2 regions of the Streptomyces sp. ATCC 21386 genome follow, and region 1 is predicted to be linked to the other one. Evidence: riboswitches for the same ligand, from Rfam matches in the RefSeq annotation. Region 1 holds a riboswitch; the other holds the start of a gene.
What was found. Region 1 has a riboswitch for cobalamin ahead of GWK25_RS13940 (ABC transporter substrate-binding protein). Riboswitches for the same ligand answer to the same signal wherever they lie in the genome.

Region 1 (6,416 bases):
CGAGGTCTACGCGGGCACCCTGGTCACCCACGGCTCCCTGACCGTCCGGGCCACCTCGGTCGGACAGGACACGGTCGTCGGGCGGATCATCACCCGGGTCGAGGAGGCGCAGGCCGACCGGGCCCCGATCCAGACCGTCGCCACCGCCTTCACCCGCCGCTTCGTGCCCGTCTCCTTCGTCCTCGCCGGGATCACGTACGTGCTGACCCGGGACGCCAGGCGGGCGATGACCATGCTGCTGATCGCCTGCCCCTGCGCCGCGGGCCTGGCCACCCCGACGGCGATCAGCGCGGCCATCGGCAACGGCGCCCGCCGCGGCACCCTCATCAAGGGCGGCACCCACCTCGAAGGAATCGGCCGCGTCACCGCCGTCGTCTTCGACAAGACCGGCACCCTCACCCTCGGCCGCCCCCTGGTCACCAGCGTGGTCACCCTTGACGAGACGGTCACCGCCGACGAGGTCCTCAGCCTCGCGGCCTCCGGCGAACTGCACGCCCGCCACCCCCTCGCCCAGGCCATCGTCCGACGCACCGAGGAACAGCACCTGCACATCCCCATCCACCAAGCCTGCGAGGTCGTCCTCGGCATGGGCGTACGCGCCGAACTCGACGGCAGCCGCCTGCTGGTGGGCAGCCCCGCCCTGCTGCGCCGCCACGGCCTGGAACTCTCCGACGTCGCCCAGGAATGGACCAGCCGACTGCGCGCGGGCGGTGAGACCGTCATCTGCCTCGCCCACGACGACAGACTGATCGGCATGCTCGGCCTGTCCGACGCGGTACGCGGCGGAGCCGACACCGTCGTCCGCCAGCTCACCGACCTCGGCGTGACCCGCATCGTGCTGCTGACCGGCGACGCACCCGAGACCGCCCAGGCCGTGGCCGACACCCTCGGCATCACCGAGGTCCACGCCCACGCCCTGCCCGAGGCCAAACTCCAGCTGATCCGCGACCTCCAGACAGACGGGCACAGCGTGGCGATGGTCGGTGACGGCACCAACGACGCGCCCGCGCTGGCACTCGCCGACGTCGGCATCGTCATGGGCGCCCACTCCTCCCACGTCGCCCTGGAGACCGCCGACATCGCCCTCGCCGGAAACGACCTGCGCCAGGTCGCCGCCGTGGTCGAACTCAGCCGGCACACCCTGCGCGTCGTACGCCAGAACTACACCCTGTCCATCGGCGTGAACCTCGCCGGCCTCATCGCGGGCGCGGGCGGCTCCATCAACCCCGTCCTCGCCGCCCTGCTGCACAACACCAGCAGCATCGCCGTGGTCGCCAACTCCGCCCGCCTGGTGGGCCACACACCCCACCTGCCGAGCGACACGGCCGGACGGTTGCGTGCCGCACCGCTCGAGGAGCGGCGAGTGCGCTGACGCGGATTCCCGTCAGCCCTCTTCGAACCCAGAGCGTGGCCGCAGCTGTTCGCCGCCCGCATCGGGCTCGAGCCTCGGCGCCCGGAGTTGACCAGCACTCCACCACCGAACCGCTAACACATGCAGCAATCGCTATATGTTAATGTCGCCATGCACTGACCGCGGCGAGAGCCGCGGGCGCACAACCACGCACAAGGAGCACTCCATGGCCACCGCAACCGAGCACCGCACCCACGACGACCACGCACACACCCACGGCGCAGGCTGCGGCCACGTCGCCTTCCCGCACGGGGACCACACCGACTACGCGCACGAGGGCCACGTCCACCGGGTCCACGGGGACCACGTCGACGAGTGCGCGGAGACCGGCCACGCCGTGCACGACGGCCACGACCACCAGCACGGCGAGGGCTGCGGCCACGTCGCCGTTCCGCACGAGGACCACACCGACTACGTGCACGACGGTCACCGTCACGCGGCCCACGAAGGACACTGGGACGACCACTGACAGCTCGCACCCCGAGCGGCCAACCGCCGCACTGGAAATCGTTGCCATATGCTAATGTCTGCATATGACAATGGCTTCCCCTCCCCCGGCGGACGAGCCGCTGCAGACCCTGCAGGCCGCGAGCGACCTGCTGCGCGCACTGGCGTCGCCCGTCCGGCTGGGCATCGTCCGCGAGCTGGCCGACGGCGGGAAGTACGTCCACGAGCTGGTGACCGCCCTCGGCGTCAGCCAGCCTTTGGTCTCCCAGCACCTGAGGGTGCTGCGCACCTCCCGGATCGTCACCGCCCGGCGCGAGGCCCGCGAGACGCGCTACCGCCTGACCGACGACCATGTGGCACACATCGTGCTGGACGCCATTCGGCACGCACAGGAGTAGGGCCACGTCCAGACGCGGCAACATCTTGAGGGCCGCCCGGCTTCCCGCCGGGCGGCCCTCGGTACCTGGGCAAGAAGGGGCGCTGAGTTCTCCGACGTACCCGCCGACACACACGCACATGCCGCCCCCCGCTCGACTGAGTCTCTTACGCCGGCGGATCACCCAGGCCACGGCCCTTGCGTCGGGGCGCTGGGGCGCTGCGCCACCGGCCTCCGGCCTCCGGAAGTCAGGCCTGCCATGGATTACGCCCCCACGCCGCTGTTCCACGGAAACCGCGTGCGTCCTGCGCGGTCCGATGCCCGGCGACCGGGAGTACCGCAGGCACTGCGGCGGAAGCAGGTAAGGTCATGGTAACTTCCGGGCGCCAGTCGCACTCGTGCACACGGACGTCCGCGTGCACGGGTCAGGGAATCCGGTGGGAGTCCGGAACTGACGCGCAGCGGTGAGGGTGACGGGCGGGGCGACAGCCACTGGACCCGGTGATGGCCGGGTCTGGGAAGGTGCCCCGTCGGAATGATCCCGAGTCCGAAGACCTGCTGGCAGCCGACCGTCCGAACGGGCCCCGCGCATGGGCCCCGACGCCCAGGAAGTCACTGTGCCGCTGTCACGTCCCGCCCGCTGTTCCCTTCTGCTCCTGACCGGGGCGCTGTTGCTGTCCGCCTGCGGCTCGGGCTCGTCGTCCGACGGGTCCGGGAAGTCCGCCGAAGCCGGTGCCCGGGCCGTCACGCTCGACAACTGCGGGGAGAAGGTGACGGTCAAGGCCCCGCCGAAGCGGGCGGTGTCCCTGAACCAGGGCACCTCCGAGATCATGCTCTCCCTCGGGCTTGCCGACCGGATGGTGGGCACCGCCACCTGGACCGACCCGGTCATGAAGGGGCTGGAGAAGGCCAACGCGAAGGTGCCCCGGCTCGCCGACAACGCCCCGTCGTTCGAGAAGGTCCTGGACGCCGAGCCGGACTTCGTCGCGTCCTCCTTCGCCTCCACCCTGAGCAAGGGCGGGGTTGCCCCGCGCGAGAGCTTCGAGGAACTCGGAGTGCCGACGTATCTCTCGCCGGCCGACTGCGAGGGCAAGGACAACAGCGGCGACGGTGACGGCTCACGGACGAAGCCGCTGGCCATGGACACCGTCTATCGCGAGGTGCGTGAACTGGCCCGGATCTTCGGGGTGGAGGAGCGCGGCGAGAAGCTGGTCACGGAGCTGAAGGACCGGGTTGCCAAGGCCACCTCCGGGATCGACGCCGAGGACACCACGATCCTGTACTGGTTCGCCAATCAGGAGTCCCCCTACATGGCGGGCTGCTGCGGCGCACCCGGCATCATCACGAACACGCTCGGCGCGAAGAACGTCTTCGACGACAGTGAGCAGGAGTGGCCCCAGATCAACTGGGAGACCGTCGCCGACCGCAACCCCGGCGTGCTGGTCATCGGCGACCTCACCCGTAAGTCGCAGACCGCGGAGACCGCCGCGAAGAAGATCGCGTTCCTGGAGTCCAACCCGGCGACCCGGAACATGGACGCGGTGAAGAAGAAGCGGTACGTGCTGCTCAGCGGACAGGCCATGAACCCCACGATCCGCACCGTCGAGGGAGTCGAGAAGGTCGCCGCCGCGCTGCGCGCGTACGGACTCGGCGGATGACCACCGCTCTGCGCAAGCCCGCGGCCCGGTCCCCGCGGGCCGCCGTGGGGACCCTGCGGACCGCGGCCGGCCTGGGCGCCGGGCTGGCGGTGCTCGCGGTGTCCGTCGCCGTGGCCGTCACCATCGGCCCGGCGGACATCGGCGTCGGCGACGTCTGGTCCGCGGTCGCCTCCCATCTGGGATGGGGCACGACGGAGTTGTCCCCGATCCGGGACGGCATCGTGTGGAACCTGCGGCTGCCGCGCACCCTGCTCGCCGCGGTGTGCGGCGCCGGCCTCGCCGTGTGCGGGGCGGTGATGCAGTCGCTGCTGCGCAACCCGCTCGCCGACCCGTTCGTCCTCGGGGTCTCCTCCGGAGCGTCGACCGGCGCCGTCGTCGTGGTCGTCCTCGGTGCCGGAGGCGGTGTCCTGTCCATCTCCGGGGGCGCGTTCGTGGGCGCGCTCGGCTCGTTCGCGCTCGTGCTGCTGCTCAGTCACACCCTGGGCGGGACCACGGACCGGGTGGTGCTGTCCGGGGTGGCCGCCATGCAGCTGTTCTCCGCGCTGACCTCGTTCGTGGTGATGACGGCCGCCGACGCGGAGACCACCCGGGGCGTGCTGTTCTGGCTGCTCGGGTCGCTCAGCGGGGCCGGCTGGAGCGAGGTATGGCTCTGCCTGGCCGTCCTGGCACTCGGGCTGGTGGTGTGTCTCGGGTACGCGCGCACACTGGACGCTTTCGCCTTCGGCCAGGACGCGGCGGCCACCCTAGGTGTCGCGGTCGCCCGAACCCGGCTGGCGCTGCTGTGCGTGACCGCGCTGCTGACGGCCGCTCTGGTCGGCGCGGCGGGCGCGATCGGCTTCGTCGGGCTCGTCCTGCCACACGCCGCACGCGCCCTCGTGGGCCCCGGACACGGCCGCCTGCTGCCGGTCACCGCCCTGGCCGGGGCGGTTTTTCTGGTGTGGGCCGACACCCTGGCCCGTACCGTCCTCGACCCCCAGGAGGTACCGGTGGGCGTGGTGACCTCGCTCGTCGGCGTCCCGGCATTCGTCCTGGTCCTGTACCGCACGAGCACGAGGAGGACGCGATGACCTCCGGTACGGATGAGAAGGCGGTCGCGGCGCGGTCGTCCACCCTCGCCACCGACCGCGTCAGCCGCTCCATCGACGGGCGGCTGATCCTCGACGGTGTCAGCGTCGCCCCCCGCCCCGGCTCCGTGACCGGACTGCTCGGCCCCAACGGCTCCGGGAAGTCCACCTTCCTGCGGTTGCTGTCCGGCGTCCTCGCCCCCACCTCCGGGGTCGTCACCCTCGACGGACGCCCCCTGCCCGACTGGGGCCGCCGCCCCGTGGCCCGGCGCGTGGCGGTCGTCGAGCAACAGGCCGACACCCTCGTCGAGTTGACCGTCCTCGACGTCGTACGCCTCGGCCGCATCCCGCACCGCCGCGCCTGGACACCCGCGACGGAGGCGGACGAGAACGCCGTACGCACCGCCCTGGAGCGCACCGGCCTGACCGACCGCGCCGACCAGCCCTGGCACACGCTCTCCGGCGGCGAACGCCAGCGCGTGCAGATCGCCCGCGCCCTCGCCCAGGAACCCCGGGAACTGCTGCTGGACGAACCGACCAACCACCTCGACATCCACCACCAGCTCGACCTGCTGCACCTCGTCGCCGAACTGCCCGTCACCAGCGTCGTCGCCCTGCACGACCTCAACCTGGCCGCCATGTACTGCGACCAGGTCGTCGTCCTGCGGGACGGACGGGTGGTGGCCGCCGGCACCCCGGCCGCGACCCTCACCGAGTCCCTGATCGCCGACGTCTACGGGGTACGGGCGACGGTGACCCGTCCCGGGTCCGGCGACCGGCCGCACATCCGCTTCCTGGGGACGGCCGCCGGGAAGTGACGGTCCTGGCGCCCGCCAAATGGTGGATGGGCTGCCGGACTTCGCGAAGGCGGACGGCGGTTACCGGTCGGTGCATCTCCACACGTGTCCGCACTCGCCCGGCGGGCCCTGCGGCGGGAGCGGCGTCCTGCGCTGCGAGACCCCTCTTGTTCAAACGAAAACGATATTCATATACTTCGCGTTCGGTGCCGAACCTGGGAAGACCGCACAGGACCAGCACACCGAACGACCCAGCACACAGAACGACGAGGACCATGAGAATTTCCCGCCCTCGGCTGATAGCCGGCCTGCTGCTCACGCCGCTGCTCTCCGGCTGTTTCGCCTCCTCCGGCGACGACTCGTCGTCCTCGGGCTCCGCCGACGGCGCACGCCTGCGCGTCGCCCTCCCCTTCGCTCCCGTCGAGAACTACTCGCCGTTCGGGCAGGACGCCATGCTCCTTGCCCGGCTGGGCGTCACCGAGGGGCTGACCAAGCTGGACGCCAACGGCACCGCGGCCCCCGCGCTCGCCGAGTCGTGGAGCAGCGAGAGCGGCGCCAAGAGCTGGGTGTTCACCCTGCAGGAGGCGAAGTTCCAGGACGGCGAGGCCGTCACCGCGAAGGCCGTCGCCGCCGCTCTCACCGCCGTCGGCAAGGCCGACCCGG
Region 2 (6,416 bases), 3.6 Mb from region 1:
GGGGCGCACTACAGCACCACCACGCCGTTCATTCTGCTCGGCTTCAAGGACGACGACGATCTGCTCTACATCGAGGGCCCCACGGGGGGACTGACAAACCGTGACGACCTGGGCCTCACAGCGCGCTACCAGGAGTGCTTCGAGGACATCAGCTCCATCGCGTACGACGGCGACCGGATGATCGAGGCGCTCGACGCGATCAGGGAGAGTCTGGACGACAACTGACCCGGGACGGGATGCCCGGGCGACGAACGGGGGGAGGCCTCATGGCGGTCTTCGGAGTACGAGCGTGGTGGCGGGAATTGCGTACGTCCACCGCCACCCCTGCGGACGACACGCCAAGAGTCCCGCCCGAGCAGACCGACCGGGAAGAGCCGGCCGAGCTGAGCGACAGCGCCCTCAAGGCGTACGCCATGCAGCACCCCGAGTGGGCGGAGGCCCTGATCCAGGTCGAGAGCGCCCGGGTGGCGGGAGCCGTCCGGCTGCTGTCCGTGCGGCTGTTGCTCGGCACGGCGTGCGGCAGCGTCCTGCTGTTCAGCATCTCGGTCGCCACCCGATTCGGTCCGGGCCTTCCGCTGGGCGGGGTGTCGCCGCTCGGCTCGGCGGTGATCGGCGCGGTCGGTGCGGCCCTCGTCACCGCCCTCGGCGCATGGCTGGGCAGGCTCCTGCGCCACCGCTCAGCCGACTCCCGCAACGGCGCCGTCAGCGGTGGTGCGGCCGCCGGGGCCGAGCCTCCCCCAGCGCCCGGTTCAGGACCCGGAGCCGTTCCGTGACCGGGGTGAGCCCCCACCACAGGCCGGCCCCGGCGGCACCGAGCACGGTCACCACCAGCCAGACCAGAGCACGCACCTCACCGCCCGGGACCAGCAGCGCGGCCAGGGCGCCCACTCCGACGGACAGCACGCCCATCACGGAGCAGAACAGCGCCAGTGGGGCAGCCGCCGTCACCCGTTGCCGCCAGACGCCCGGCTTCCGCAGGCGCGCCGAGGCGGTCTCCTTCGCTCGGTCTCCCATGTGTGCACCTCCCGTCCCCCGAGCGGATCTTCACGATCCGCCCGCTCCCGGGTCCACAAGCCCCGCCAGAAAACCACACCACGCCGCGTAGCGAAAGACGAGCAGCGCGTCACGATTCCCGTTCGAGTCACGGACCATGACGCGCCGGTGCCCGGCGGCCACTTCCACGCAGTCGCCCCCGTTGTCGGAGTAGCTGCTCCTGACCCACACCCGTGCCGACGACTCCCTGCCGATCACACCGACCTCCTCCAAGCCCAAGAGTCAGCGCACCGACACGGCGTCCACCGCGACGACCCGAGCGTAGTGTCCCGCCTCCGCGTGGGTGCGGTGCTTTCGTACTGCCGTTCCCTCAAGTGTTCCCAGCCTGGGTATCGGAGAAGAGCGCAGAAAGAGCCGATTCGGGCGTCTGGCGATATTTCAGCGATGTGGGGCTGAGCACACCCCTGCGCCGCAGGTCAACAGCAAGTTGACGGGTCTTCCGGGAGCGTGGTGGACTGCCGGGGCCATGTACGACGGCAGGAGAGGAAGCCGGTGCGATTCCGGCGCGGTCCCGCCACTGTCACCGGGGAAGAACCTCCCGGGAGCCAGGAACTCTCGCCGTCGGTCTCGTCGAACCAGGGCGTGGACACCCTGAGTGAGGACATATCGCCATGCGCGGCTGCCGCCTGAGTGCCTGTACCGGTCCCTCGTCCGACCTCGCGATCGGCTGAACCGGTGCGTGCCGACCGCGTGTTCGCGTACGGCGCCACCGCCGGAATCCTCGGTGACCTGCTGCTCGGTGATCCTCGCCGGGGGCATCCGGTCGCCGCGTTCGGGCGGGCCGCCGGCGCCGTGGAGCGGGTGTTGTGGCGGGACCACCGGGGGTGGGGCGCGCTGCACACCGCCGTGTGCGCGGGTGGCGCCGTGACGCTCGGGGCCGTCGCCTCGTCCGCCGTACGCCCCTCGCGTGCCGCCTCCGTCGCGTTGACCGCCGCCGCCACCTGGGCCGTCGTCGGGGGGACTTCACTCGGGCGGGAGGCCCGGGCGATCGGGCGGTCCCTGGAGGCGGGGGACGTCGACGGCGCGCGGGACCGCCTGCCGCATCTGTGCGGGCGGGACCCTCAGGCGCTGGACGCGGACGGGATCGCGCGGGCGGTCGTGGAGTCCGTCGCCGAGAACACGTCGGACGCGGTGGTCGGGGCGCTCGTGTGGGGAGCCGTCGCGGGTGTGCCCGGGCTGCTGGGGTTCCGGGCCGTCAACACGCTGGACGCCATGGTCGGACACCGGTCCGAGCGGTACCGGCGGTTCGGCTGGGCCTCCGCGCGGCTGGACGACGTGGTGGGGTGGCCGGGGGCACGGCTGACGGCGGTGCTGGCCGCGGCCTCCGGCGGGGACGCCCGGGGGGCGGTACGGGCCTGGCGCGCGGACGCGCACAGGCATCCGAGTCCCAACGCGGGGCCCGTGGAGGCGTCGTTCGCGGGGGCGCTCGGAGTGCGGATGGGGGGCACGTTGTCGTACGGGGGGCGGGTCGAGCACCGGCCTGTGCTCAATGGGGAGGGACGCGCCGTCGCCGTGGGCGACATCGAGCGGGCCGTGCGGTTGTCCCGGCGGGTCGGATGGCTGGCTCTGGGGATCGGTGCGGGTGTGTCGCTGCTGCGGTCGAGGAGTCGGGGATGAGTGGCGGGCTGTTGGTCGCCGGGACGACCTCCGACGCCGGCAAGAGCGTGGTCACCGCCGGGATCTGCCGGTGGCTGGTGCGCCGGGGCGTCAAGGTCGCGCCGTTCAAGGCGCAGAACATGTCGCTCAACTCCTTCGTGACGAAGGAGGGAGCCGAGATCGGGCGGGCGCAGGCCATGCAGGCCCAGGCCTGCCGGGTGGAGCCCACCGCGCTCATGAACCCCGTGCTGCTCAAGCCCGGGGGCGAGCGCAGCAGTCAGGTGGTGCTGCTGGGGAAGCCCGTGGGCGAGATGAGTGCGCGCGGCTATCACGGCGGGCGGCAACAGCGGCTGCTCGGGACCGTGTTGGACTGTCTCACCGAGCTGCGGGGCACGTATGACGCGGTGATCTGCGAGGGGGCCGGCTCTCCGGCCGAGATCAATCTGCGGCGGACCGACATCGTCAACATGGGGATCGCCCGGAACGCCGGGCTGCCCGTGCTCGTGGTCGGCGACATCGACCGCGGTGGGGTGTTCGCGTCGTTCTTCGGGACCGTCGCGCTGCTCTCCCCCGAGGACCAGGCCCTCGTCGCCGGGTTCCTCGTCAACAAGTTCCGGGGCGACGTCTCCCTGTTGGAGCCGGGGCTGGACATGCTGCACGGGCTCACCGGCCGGCGGACGTACGGGGTGCTGCCGTTCCGGCACGGGCTCGGCATCGACGAGGAGGACGGGCTGCGGGTCTCGCTGCGGGGGACGGTGCGGGAGTCGAACGTCGCGCCGCCCGTCGGGGAGGACGTGCTGCGGGTCGCCGTGTGCGCGGTTCCGCTGATGTCCAACTTCACCGATGTGGACGCGCTCGCCGCCGAACCCGGTGTCGTGGTGCGGTTCGTGGACCGGGCCGAGGAGCTCGCCGACGCCGATCTCGTCGTCGTCCCGGGGACCCGGGGCACGGTCCGGGCACTGGAGTGGCTGCGGGAACGGGGACTCGCCGAGGCGCTGCTGCGCCGGGCCGCCGAGGGGCGGCCGGTCCTCGGCATCTGCGGGGGTTTCCAGGTCCTCGGGGAGCACATCGAGGACGACGTCGAGAGCCGCGTGGGGCATGTCCCGGCGCTCGGGGTGCTTCCCGTCCGGGTGCGGTTCGCCCCGGAGAAGACGCTCACGCGGCCCGTCGGGCAGGCCCTCGGAGAGCGGGTCGAGGGGTACGAGATCCATCACGGCATCGCCGAGGTGCTGGGCGGCGAACCCTTCCTGGACGGGTGCCGGGTCGGGCAGACCTGGGGCACGCACTGGCACGGGTCGCTGGAGTCGGACGGGTTCCGGCGGGCCTTCCTGCGCGAGGTGGCCGCCGCCTCGGGGCGCCGGTTCGTACCGGCCCCCGGCACCTCGTTCGCCGCACTGCGGGAGGAGCAGCTCGACCGGCTCGGCGACCTGATCGAGGAGCACGCGGACACGGACGCGCTGTGGCGGCTCATCGAGTCGGGCGCGCCGAGCGGGCTGCCGTTCGTGCCGCCGGGAGCACCGGGAGCACCGGGGGTGCCGGGATGAGGGCTCCGGGTCGTCCCCGCCGCAGGACGGAGCGTCGGCTGCCGGCCGGTGGGGCTTCTCGCGCCCACGCGGCGCAGCCGCAGATGTCACAGCCCCGCGCCCCTGAAAGGAAGGGGCTGTGCCCCGTTCCTGTCGTCCCGCCGGTCCGCACTCGTCTCATTCATTCACCCCTAGGAGGGACCACCGCGTGAGCACGCACTTCCCCTTCACCGCCGTCGTCGGGCAGGACGACCTGCAACTCGCCCTGCTCCTCAACGCCGTCTCGCCGCGCATCGGCGGCGTGCTGGTGCGCGGCGAGAAGGGCACCGCCAAGAGCACCGCCGTGCGGGCGCTCGCGGCGCTGCTGCCGGAGGTGGAGGTCGTCGTCGGCTGCCGGTTCTCCTGCGACCCCGTGAAGCCGGACCCGGCCTGTCCGGACGGGCCGCACGAGCCGGCGTTCGAGACCCGGCCCTCCCGCATGGTCGAGCTGCCGGTCGGCGCCTCCGAGGACCGGCTCGTCGGCGCCCTCGACATCGAGCGGGCGCTGTCCGAGGGGGTGAAGGCGTTCGAGCCGGGGCTCCTCGCGGACGCGCACCGGGGCATCCTCTACGTCGACGAGGTGAACCTGCTCCACGACCACCTCGTCGACCTGCTGCTCGACGCGGCCGCGATGGGCGCCTCGTACGTGGAGCGCGAGGGCGTCTCCGTACGGCATGCGGCGCGGTTCCTGCTGGTCGGGACGATGAACCCCGAGGAGGGCGAGCTGCGGCCCCAGCTCCTCGACCGGTTCGGGCTGACCGTGGAGGTCGCGGCCTCGCGGGAGCCGGACCAGCGGGTGGAGGTCGTCCGGCGGCGGCTCGCCTACGACGACGATCCGGCCGGTTTCGCGGCCCGTTGGGCGGACGAGGAGGCCGACGTACGGCAACGGATCGTCGCGGCCCGGGAGTTGCTGCCGTCGGTGGTGCTGGGCGACGGGGCTCTGCTGCAGATCGCGGCGACCTGTGCCGCCTTCGAGGTGGACGGGATGCGGGCCGACATCGTGATGGCCCGGACCGCGACCGCGCTGGCCGCGTGGGCCGGGCGGACCGAGGTGCTCGCGGAGGATGTGCGCCGGGCCGCGCTGCTCGCGCTGCCCCACCGCAGGCGCAGGAACCCGTTCGACGCGCCCGGGCTCGACGAGGACAAGCTCGACGAGACGCTGGAGGAGTTCGCGGAGCCGCCGCGGAACTCGAACGATCCGCGGGACGGCGGCCCGGAGGACGACGATCCCAACCCCGGTCCCGACGGTCCCGGTGGTGGTGGGCAGCCGCCCGCTCCGGAGCCTGAGGGGCCCCGGGGCGGCGACAGCGATGCTCGGCCCGAGTCCGGGGACAGTGTCCCGGCGCAGGCTCCGGCCGCCGGGGAGCAGTCCGCCGTACGGGCCGCCGAGCCGTTCCGTACGAAGGTGCTCAGCGTGCCGGGGCTCGGGGAGGGTGCCGCCGGGCGGCGTTCGCGCGCGCGGACCGAGCACGGGCGCACGACCGGGGCGCGCAGGCCGCGTGGCACGCTGACCAAGCTGCATCTGGCGGCGACCGTGCAGGCGGCCGCCCCGCATCAGCGGACGCGGGGGCGGTCCGGTCCGGGGCTGGTGGTACGCCGGGACGATCTGCGGCAGGCGACCCGGGAGGGGCGCGAGGGCAATCTCGTGCTGTTCGTGGTCGACGCCTCCGGATCGATGGCGGCGCGCCAGCGGATGGGTGCCGTGAAGGGCGCGGTGCTGTCGCTGCTGCTCGACGCCTACCAGCGGCGGGACAAGGTGGGCCTGGTGACGTTCCGTGGGTCGGCCGCCGAGGTGGCGTTGCCGCCGACCTCGTCGGTGGACGCGGCGGCGGCCCGGCTGGAGTCGCTGCCGACGGGCGGGCGGACACCGCTCGCGGCCGGGCTGCTCAAGGCGCACGACGTGCTGCGGGTGGAGCGGCTGCGGGACCCCGCGCGCCGGCCGCTGGTCGTGGTGGTCACCGACGGCCGGGCGACCGGCGGGCCGGAGCCCGTCGCACTCGCCGGGCGGGCGGCGCGGCTGTTCGCGGCCGAGGGCCTCGCGTCCGTGGTGGTGGACTGCGAGACGGGCCATGTCCGGCTGGGGCTCGCGGGGCGGCTGGCGGGTGAACTGGGCGGTACGGCGGTGACGTTGGACGAGCTGCGGGCGGACTCCATCGCCGGGCTGGTACGGGATGTGCAGGGATCGCAGGGGACTTCGAGGAGGGC

Region 2: linked by a shared signal. The riboswitch ahead of GWK25_RS29345 (cobalamin biosynthesis protein) and the one ahead of GWK25_RS13940 (ABC transporter substrate-binding protein) in region 1 are both predicted to bind cobalamin.

What each region holds. Positions count from the first base shown of each region.
Region 1 is NZ_JAAVVL010000001.1:3,193,061-3,199,476, reverse strand. It holds gene GWK25_RS13955 (cation-translocating P-type ATPase) at 1-1,372, shown strand, start outside; gene GWK25_RS13950 (hypothetical protein) at 1,578-1,880, shown strand; gene GWK25_RS13945 (helix-turn-helix transcriptional regulator) at 1,945-2,256, shown strand; cobalamin riboswitch at 2,605-2,812, shown strand; gene GWK25_RS13940 (ABC transporter substrate-binding protein) at 2,825-3,892, shown strand; gene GWK25_RS13935 (iron ABC transporter permease) at 3,889-4,959, shown strand; gene GWK25_RS13930 (ABC transporter ATP-binding protein) at 4,956-5,774, shown strand; gene GWK25_RS13925 (ABC transporter substrate-binding protein) at 6,029-6,416, shown strand, end outside.
Region 2 is NZ_JAAVVL010000001.1:6,828,993-6,835,408, forward strand. It holds gene GWK25_RS29325 (helix-turn-helix transcriptional regulator) at 1-225, shown strand, start outside; gene GWK25_RS29330 (hypothetical protein) at 267-773, shown strand; gene GWK25_RS29335 (hypothetical protein) at 703-1,014, opposite strand; gene GWK25_RS29340 (DUF397 domain-containing protein) at 1,045-1,251, opposite strand; cobalamin riboswitch at 1,496-1,628, shown strand; gene GWK25_RS29345 (cobalamin biosynthesis protein) at 1,729-2,670, shown strand; gene GWK25_RS29350 (cobyric acid synthase) at 2,667-4,193, shown strand; gene GWK25_RS29355 (putative cobaltochelatase) at 4,381-6,416, shown strand, end outside.